One region of the Dechloromonas aromatica RCB genome, then DNA from elsewhere that is predicted to be linked to it. Evidence: riboswitches for the same ligand, from Rfam matches in the RefSeq annotation. Region 1 holds a riboswitch; the other holds the start of a gene.

Region 1 (4,449 bases):
CGCGCTGCCTCGACATGCTCCCAGCCAACGACCTCGGCGACCAGTGGCACGGCCTCTTCCAGCGGACGCATCCAGATTCGTGCCAGCTCAATCATCTGCTTGCCGGTTTCGGCCGCGACAGCACCGCGCAGCGATGGGTCAATCCCGGCCTGTGCCAGGTTTTCCTGCAGGTGATGCCGATAGGTCGGCGAAAGCCAGTAGATCAGGCGGCCGAATCCACCGCCCAGCACATGCAGCAAGCCCAGCGGCAAAAAGGAAAAAATGCGAAAAAGAAAAACCATGACGCCCCGGGGGTTGAATCCCCCTGAGAAAAGTTTAATATTATCCGTTCGCCGAGTTAAACAGACAACTTGCGGGGCGACTAATAAATTCTGCTAAAGCGTCACCTGCTCGTGGTCCAAAGCTGGTAGCGCCGGATCAAAGGACCACTGGAGCACTCCATGAGCGATTACCTCTTCACTTCGGAATCTGTCGGCGAAGGCCATCCCGACAAGGTTGCCGACCAGATTTCCGATGCTATCCTCGACGCCATCCTGGCGCAGGACAAGCATTCCCGCGTTGCCGCCGAAACCCTGTGCAATACCGGTCTCGTTGTGCTGGCCGGTGAAATCACCACCAACGCCAATGTCGACTACATCCAAGTCGCCCGCGACACCATCAAGCGCATCGGCTACGACAACACCGAATACGGCATCGACTACAAAGGCTGTGCCGTGCTCGTCGCCTACGACAAGCAGAGCCCGGATATCGCCCAGGGCGTCAATGCCGCCTATGACGACAACCTCGGACAGGGCGCCGGCGACCAGGGCCTGATGTTCGGCTACGCCTGCGATGAAACCCCGTCGCTGATGCCGCTGCCAATCTACCTGTCGCACCGTATGGTCGAGCGCCAGGCCATGCTGCGCAAGGACGGCCGTCTGCCGTGGGCTCGCCCGGACGCCAAGTCGCAGGTCACCATCCGCTACGTCGATGGCAAGCCGCACTCGATCGACACCGTCGTGCTGTCCACCCAGCACTCGCCGGACATCAGCCTGGAAGACCTGCGCGAAGCCACCATCGAGCAGATCATCAAACCGGTGCTGCCGAAGGAACTGATCAAGGGCGACATCAAGTACCTGGTCAACCCGACCGGCCGCTTCGTCGTCGGCGGCCCGCAGGGCGACTGTGGCCTGACCGGCCGCAAGATCATCGTCGACACCTACGGTGGTGCCGCGCCGCACGGCGGTGGCGCCTTCTCCGGCAAGGATCCCTCCAAGGTCGACCGTTCGGCTGCCTACGCCACCCGTTACGTCGCCAAGAACATTGTCGCCGCCGGTCTGGCCTCACGCTGCCTGGTCCAGGTTTCCTACGCCATCGGCGTCGCTGAGCCAACCTCGATCATGGTCGAGACCTACGGCACCGGCAAGGTCAGCAACGAAACCCTGACGGCGCTCGTTCGCAAGCACTTCGACCTGCGTCCGAAGGGCATCGTCAACATGCTCGACCTGCTCCGTCCGATCTACCAGAAGACCGCCGCCTACGGCCATTTCGGTCGCGACGAGCCGGAATTCACCTGGGAAGCGACCGACCGTGCCAACCTGCTGAAGAGTGACGCCGGCCTGTAAATCCTACATTTCTTCGCATTAAACAAGGGGGCGCGCAGCCCCCTTTTTGTTAGAATTGCGAAATATGTTGAAGAAAATACCAGTCGAAAAACTGACGCTCGGCATGCACCTCCAGGCTTTCTGCGGCGCCTGGCTGGATCATCCGTTCTGGCGGACCAAGTTCGTCCTGACCGACCCAAACGATCTGTGCCTGATCAAGGAAAGCTCGATCAGGGAAGTCTGGATCGACGCGTCCAAAGGTAGCGACGTAGCAACAGATGAGGTTGCCGGCACGACAGAAATCGTCACCGCAGAGGAAATTCCCGAACCACCTCCCGTTGTGCAGGAAAAGGCTTCGTTCAACGACGAAGTCAAACGCGCCGCCAAGATTTGCGCCAAAGGCAAGGAAGCCGTCGTTTCGATGTTCCAGGAAGCGCGCATGGGAAAGGCCATCGAGGCCGAAGCCGCCGCACCGCTGGTCGAGGAAATTTCCAACTCCGTAATGCGCAATCCGGGTGCCCTGATCAGCCTGGCCCGCCTGAAGACGGCTGACGACTACACCTTCATGCATTCGGTGGCCGTCTGCGCCCTGATGATCGCCCTCGCCCGCCAGCTTGGCCTCGATGATCGACAGGTCCGCGATGCCGGCATGGCCGGACTGCTGCACGACCTGGGCAAGGCGATGATTCCGCTTGAAGTGCTGAACAAGCCCAGCAAGCTGACCGACGAGGAATTCGACTTGGTCAAAACCCACCCTGAAGCGGGCTACAAGTTGCTGCTCGAGGGCAACGGCATCAGCGAAATGACCAAGGATGTCTGCCTGCACCACCATGAAAAAATCGATGGCAGCGGCTACCCGAAAGGACTGAACAGCGACACGATGAGTCTGTTCGCCAAGATGGGGGCTGTCTGCGACGTTTACGACGCGGTCACCTCCAACCGTCCCTACAAGGCGGGCTGGGATCCGGCTGAGTCGATCAAACGGATGGCGGAATGGAAGGGGCATTTCGACCCATCCGTCTTCCAGGCCTTCGTCAAGAGCCTGGGCATCTACCCGATCGGCTCCTTCGTTCGCCTGGAGTCTGGCAAGCTCGGCGTGGTCATCGAACAAGGCGAGCAATCGCTGCTCAAACCCAAGGTCAAAGTCTTTTTCTCGACCAAATCGCAAGCCTACATCCGCCCGGAAACCATCGATCTCGCCCGCAGCCCCGAGAAAATTGCCGGCCGCGAAGATGCCGCCAAATGGGGCATCAAGGATGTCGACCGCTACTGGGCTGGCGACAAGGCTTGAAAACGCATTTATAATCCGTCACCTACCGAGGGGCGCTGCAGGAGATTCCTCCCAGGCTCGGTTTAAAACGGCGCTCACTGATCAACCCTGCCGGGCGCAGGGGGCCGCCGGTGAGCAACAACGCCGTTATTCCCCTCCCCGTCACAGTTATTTAGGAGCTTACTGTGGCTGAATTCAAAGACTACGTTATCGCCGATCTTTCCCTTGCCGACTGGGGTCGCAAGGAAATCCTCATTGCCGAAACCGAAATGCCGGGCCTGATGGCCATTCGCGAAGAGTTCGCGAAGACCCAGCCGCTCAAGGGCGCCCGCATCACCGGTTCGCTGCACATGACCATCCAGACCGCCGTGCTGATCGAGACGCTGACCGCGCTCGGCGCCGAAGTCCGCTGGGCCTCGTGCAACATCTTCTCGACCCAGGACCACGCAGCCGCCGCCATCGCCGCGCAGAACATCCCGGTCTTCGCCGTCAAGGGCGAAACTCTGGTCGATTACTGGGATTACACCCACCGCATCTTCGAATGGGCTGACGGCGGTTATTCGAACATGATTCTCGACGACGGCGGCGATGCCACCCTGCTGCTGCACCTCGGCGCCCGTGCCGAAAAGGACATCTCCCTGCTGGCCAAGCCGGGCTCCGAAGAAGAAACCATCCTCTTCGCCGCCATCAAGGCCAAGCTGGCCGTCGATCCGACCTGGTACTCCGTGCGCCTGGCCCAGATCAAGGGCGTCACCGAGGAAACCACCACCGGCGTGCATCGCCTGTACCAGATGCATCAGCGTGGCGAGCTCAAGTTCCCGGGCATCAACGTTAACGATTCCGTCACCAAGTCCAAATTCGACAACCTTTACGGCTGCCGCGAATCGCTGGTCGATGGCATTAAGCGCGCCACCGACGTGATGATCGCCGGCAAGGTTGCCGTCATCGCCGGTTACGGCGACGTGGGCAAGGGTTCGGCCCAAGCCATGCGCGCCCTGTCGGCACAAGTCTGGGTCACCGAAATCGACCCGATCTGCGCCCTGCAGGCCGCGATGGAAGGCTATCGCGTCGTCACCATGGAATACGCCGCCGACAAGGCCGACATCTTCGTCACCACGACCGGCAACTTCCACGTCATCACCCATGACCACATGGCTGCGATGAAGAACAACGCCATCGTCTGCAACATCGGTCACTTCGACAACGAAATCGACGTCGCCTCGATCGAGAAGTACCAGTGGGAAGAGATCAAGCCGCAAGTCGATCACGTCATCTTCCCGGACGGCAAGCGCATCATCCTGCTCGCCAAGGGCCGTCTGGTGAACCTCGGCTGCGGCACGGGCCACCCGTCCTACGTGATGTCGTCGTCCTTCGCCAACCAGACCATCGCCCAGATCGAGCTGTGGACGGAGGCAGTCAAGGGTTCCAACAAGTACCCGGTCGGCGTCTACACGCTTCCCAAGCACCTGGACGAAAAGGTAGCCCGTCTGCAACTGAAGACGCTGAACGCCCAATTGTCCGAGCTGACCGACGAACAGGCCGCCTACATCAGCGTGCCGAAGGAAGGCCCGTACAAGGCCGACCACTACCGCTACT
Region 2 (4,449 bases), 150 kb from region 1:
GGCAACGACGACATCCGCGCCACCCACATCGCCGAGGCCATCCAGTACCGGCGCTTTGGCCGTGGCTGAGGTCAGCCGGCGCGAGACGCGCGGCATCGCCATCCTGCTCGCCTCTATGTCGGCGATCGGGCCATTTTCGATCGACACCTACCTGCCGTCCTTCCACGAGATCGGCGAAAAACTGCATGCGACCCCGCTTGAAGTCCAGCAGACGCTGTCCATTTACCTGTTCTCCTTCGCGCTGATGACGTTATGGCACGGCGCGATTGCCGACCGTTTCGGACGCCGCAAGGTCATCCTGATCGCCCTTGGCTTGTTTGCCATCGCCTCGGCGGGTTGCACTCTCGCCACGCGCATCGAGCACCTGTGGTTCTGGCGGGCCATGCAGGGCATCACGGCTGGCGCTGGCATCGTGCTCAGCCGCGCCATCGTGCGCGACCTGTTCGATGGCGCAGAAGCCCAGCGCCTGATGTCACAGATCACCATGATGTTTGCGCTGGCCCCGGCCATCGCCCCGGTCATTGGCGGCTGGCTGCAAACGCTGTTCGGCTGGCGTTCGGTCTTCGCCTTTCTCGTGCTGTCGACGACCGCATTGTGGCTGGCCTGCTGGAAACTGCTGCCCGAAACCTTGCCGCCGGAAAAACGCCAGTCGCTGCGCCCCGCCTATCTCGCTTCAACCTACTGGAAAGTGCTGACCTCGCCGCCTTTCCTGCTGGCTTGCGCCGCACTGTCGATGAATTTCGGCGGTTTCTTCCTGTACATCCTGTCCGCCCCGGTCTTCCTGATGCGGCACCTCGGTGTGGCTGAAACCGGCTTCCTCTGGCTGTTCGGGCCGGCGATGAGTGGCCTGGTGTGCGGCTCATGGTTATCTGGCCGACTGGCCGGCAGGGTTTCGCTACCCCGCACCATCGGACTTGGCTATGCGGTCATGGGCACCGCAGCCGCCATCAACCTGACGGTGAATGTTGCCTTGCCACCCGGCTTGCCATGGAGCGTGGCACCCATTTTCGTCTACACCATGGGCATGTCGCTGGCCATGCCCTGCCTGACCATCTTCGCGCTCGACCCCTTCCCGGCCCAGCGCGGCCTGGCCGCATCGTGCCAGACCTTCTTCCAGTCCAGCTTCAACGGTCTGGTTGCCGCGCTGATCGCCCCCGCCTTATGGGGCTCGACCCTGACACTGGCGCTCGGCATGGCCGGGCTGATGCTGACCGGTGGCCTCGCCGCCCTGCTCCACCAACGCCTAAGACTGGTACCACGGTAGTCCACGGCAGCGCCAGCCACCCAGCTTGCCGCGGTGATAGTCCTCGTCGAGCGGACCTTCGAAACCTTCCAGAACATTGATCACGTTGGTAAAACCGGCTGCCTCAAGGGCCAGCCCGGCATCGACCGAACGCCTTCCACTGCGACAAATGAGCAACAATGGTCGGGAAAGATCACCCCGCACCAGCCGCTTCACCTTGTCGGCAAATTTCGGATCAATCTCCCAGTCCGGCCCCTCCTGCCACGCCACATGCTCGGCACCGGCCGGGTGGCCGACGTACATATGCTCGATTTCCGTCCGGCAATCGACCAGCACGGCGAGCGGCTGGTGCTGCAGGAAGGCATGTGCGGCAAGGGGATCGAGGTGCTGCATCGGCATATCCGAAAATTAGAGTAATCCGATATTATGAAAGCAAGCTCGGGAAAGCGTAAACTGCCTTGCCCCCTCGTCATGGAGCCCACATGAAACTGCCTGCCTGGATCACCTCTGCCGCCACCGCCATCGTGGCCGCAGCCCTGCCGGCCTGCGATTACTTCAACCTGCAGGAAATCAAGCCCGGTGTCACGACCCAGGCCGAAGTGCGCAGCCGCATGGGCGAGCCCGGCTTCATCCACTGGAACGACGACGGCACGGCGACCTGGGAATACGCCCGCCAGCCGAACGGCAGCAGTTGCTACATGATCACCTTCGGCCTTGATCACGTGGTCGCCAAGGTCGAGCAGGTGCTGAACGACGCCAACTACGCCAAGGTCCGCGTCGGCATGAGCAAGGACGATATTCGCCGCCTGCTCGGCGCACCTGGCTCGAAACAGACCTTCAACAATCTGCGTGAAGAAATCTGGGAATGGCGCATCGAAGGTATGCCGCCGATGGACGAAACCTACTTCATGGTGCATTTCGACACGAACAGCGGCGGGGTCAAGAAGACCTCGAAGCGCGTCGCCGTGAAAGGCTAAACAAATCAATATCCTTGGCAGCTTGAGCGGCCCCCGGTAAACTAACGCTTCTGCCGAGGAGCGCTGCGACCCTTTAATTCGGGGGCCAGGCTCGGCAATGATCAACGGCGCTCGCAAACCCGCGTTTTCCTTGCCCCGGTTTGCGGCGCCGTTCGTTTTTGCGGCGTCCCCGGTGCAATTTCGCTTTGCCGAGGTGATCCATGCAGCCAAACCGTACCGCCGAACTCTCTTCCCTGCTCCAGCAACGCCTGCTCGTCCTCGATGGCGCCATGGGCACCATGATCCAGCGGCACGGCCTGCAGGAAGCTGATTACCGGGGTGAGCGCTTCAAGGATCACCCCCACGACCTGAAGGGCAATAACGACCTGCTGGTCCTGACCCGGCCAGACATTATCGGCGGCATCCACCGCGAATATCTGGAAGCCGGCGCCGACATTCTCGAGACCTGCACCTTCAACTCGACCGCGGTATCGCAGGCCGACTACAACCTGTCGGAACTCGTCTACGAACTGAATTTCGAAGGCGCCAAGCTGGCCCGTCAGTTGTGCGACGAATTCACCGCCGCCAATCCGGCCAAGCCGCGCTTCGTCGCCGGCGTGCTTGGCCCGACCAGCCGTACCGCCTCGATCTCGCCGGACGTCAATGATCCGGGCTACCGCAACGTCACGTTCGACGAACTGGTCGCCAACTACGTCGAGGCCATCACCGGTTTGGTCGAAGGCGGCGCCGACATCCTGCTCGTTGAAACGGTGTTCGACACGCTGAATGCCAAGGCCGCGCTATTTGCCATCGAGAAGTTTTTCGACATCGCCCAGCGTCGCTGGCCGGTGATGATCTCCGGCACGATTACCGACGCTTCCGGCCGCACGCTATCCGGCCAGACCGCTGAGGCCTTCTGGAATTCGCTGCGCCACGTCCAGCCGGTCAGTTTCGGCCTGAACTGCGCACTCGGCGCCAAGGAACTGCGCCAGTACGTCGAGGAACTGTCCCGCGTCTGCGACTGCTACGTCTCGGCCCACCCGAACGCCGGCCTGCCCAATGCCTTTGGCGGCTACGACGAAACGGCCGACATGCTGGCCGACGAAATCGAAAGCTGGGCAAAGGCCGGCATCGTCAATATTGTCGGCGGCTGCTGTGGCACCTCGCCGGAGCACATCGCTGCCATCGCCCAACGTGTTGCGACGGTCAGCCCGCGCCAGCGCCCCGCCATCGAACCGGCGCTGCGCCTGTCCGGTCTCGAAGCCTTCAACGTCACACCCGGCTCGCTCTACGTGAACGTCGGCGAACGGACCAACGTCACCGGCTCCAAGGCCTTCGCGCGCATGATCCTCGAAGGCCGTTTCGACGATGCGCTGGCCGTTGCCCGCCAACAGGTCGAGAACGGCGCCCAGATCATCGACATCAACATGGACGAGGCGATGCTCGATTCGCTGGCCGCCATGGACAAATTCCTCAAACTGATCGCCTCCGAGCCGGACATTTCGCGCGTGCCGATCATGATCGACTCGTCGAAATGGGAGGTCATCGAAGCGGGCCTGAAGTGCATCCAGGGCAAGGGCATCGTCAATTCGATCTCGATGAAGGAAGGCGAAGCCAAGTTCATCGAGCAGGCCAAGCTGGCCCGCCGCTACGGTGCGGCGGTCATTGTCATGGCTTTCGACGAGAAGGGCCAGGCCGACACGTTTGCCCGCAAGACCGAGATTTCCAAGCGCGCCTACGACCTGCTGCTGAGCATCGGCTTCCCGGCTGAAGACATCATCTTCGACCCGAACATTTTCGCCATCGCCACCGGTATCCCGGAACACGACAACTACGCGGTCGATTTCATCGAATCGGTGCGCTGGATCAAGCAGAACCTGCCGCACGCCCACATCTCCGGTGGCGTATCCAACGTCTCGTTCAGCTTCCGCGGCAACGACCCGGTGCGTGAGGCGATCCACACCGTCTTCCTCTACCACGCGATCAAGAACGGCATGACCATGGGCATCGTCAATGCCGGCATGCTTGGCATCTACGACGATCTGGAACCGGAATTGCGCCAGAAGGTCGAGGATGTGGTGCTCAACCGCAACCCGAATGCGGGCGAGGCGCTGGTCGATTTCGCCCAGACGGTCAAGGAAGGCAAAGCCAAGGACACCGGACCGGACCTCAGCTGGCGTGAGCAGAGCGTTGAGAAGCGCCTCGAACATGCCCTGATCAAGGGCATCACCGATTTCGTCGTGGCGGATA

Evidence for each region. A riboswitch is a leader RNA that binds a small molecule or an ion and turns the genes downstream of it on or off. The one in region 1 is predicted to bind S-adenosylhomocysteine.
Region 2: it holds a riboswitch for S-adenosylhomocysteine, as region 1 does, so the genes downstream of both, metH (methionine synthase) here and ahcY (adenosylhomocysteinase) in region 1, are expected to answer to the same signal.

Annotation. Positions count from the first base shown of each region.
Region 1 covers NC_007298.1:203,480-207,928, reverse strand. The annotation lists gene DARO_RS01020 (lysophospholipid acyltransferase family protein) at 1-281, opposite strand, end outside; gene metK (methionine adenosyltransferase) at 441-1,604, shown strand; gene DARO_RS01010 (HD-GYP domain-containing protein) at 1,669-2,874, shown strand; S-adenosyl-L-homocysteine riboswitch at 2,896-2,957, shown strand; gene ahcY (adenosylhomocysteinase) at 3,039-4,449, shown strand, end outside.
Region 2 covers NC_007298.1:55,326-59,774, reverse strand. The annotation lists gene DARO_RS00265 (YifB family Mg chelatase-like AAA ATPase) at 1-69, shown strand, start outside; gene DARO_RS00260 (Bcr/CflA family efflux MFS transporter) at 62-1,264, shown strand; gene DARO_RS00255 (rhodanese-like domain-containing protein) at 1,244-1,642, opposite strand; gene bamE (outer membrane protein assembly factor BamE domain-containing protein) at 1,726-2,220, shown strand; S-adenosyl-L-homocysteine riboswitch at 2,270-2,340, shown strand; gene metH (methionine synthase) at 2,421-4,449, shown strand, end outside.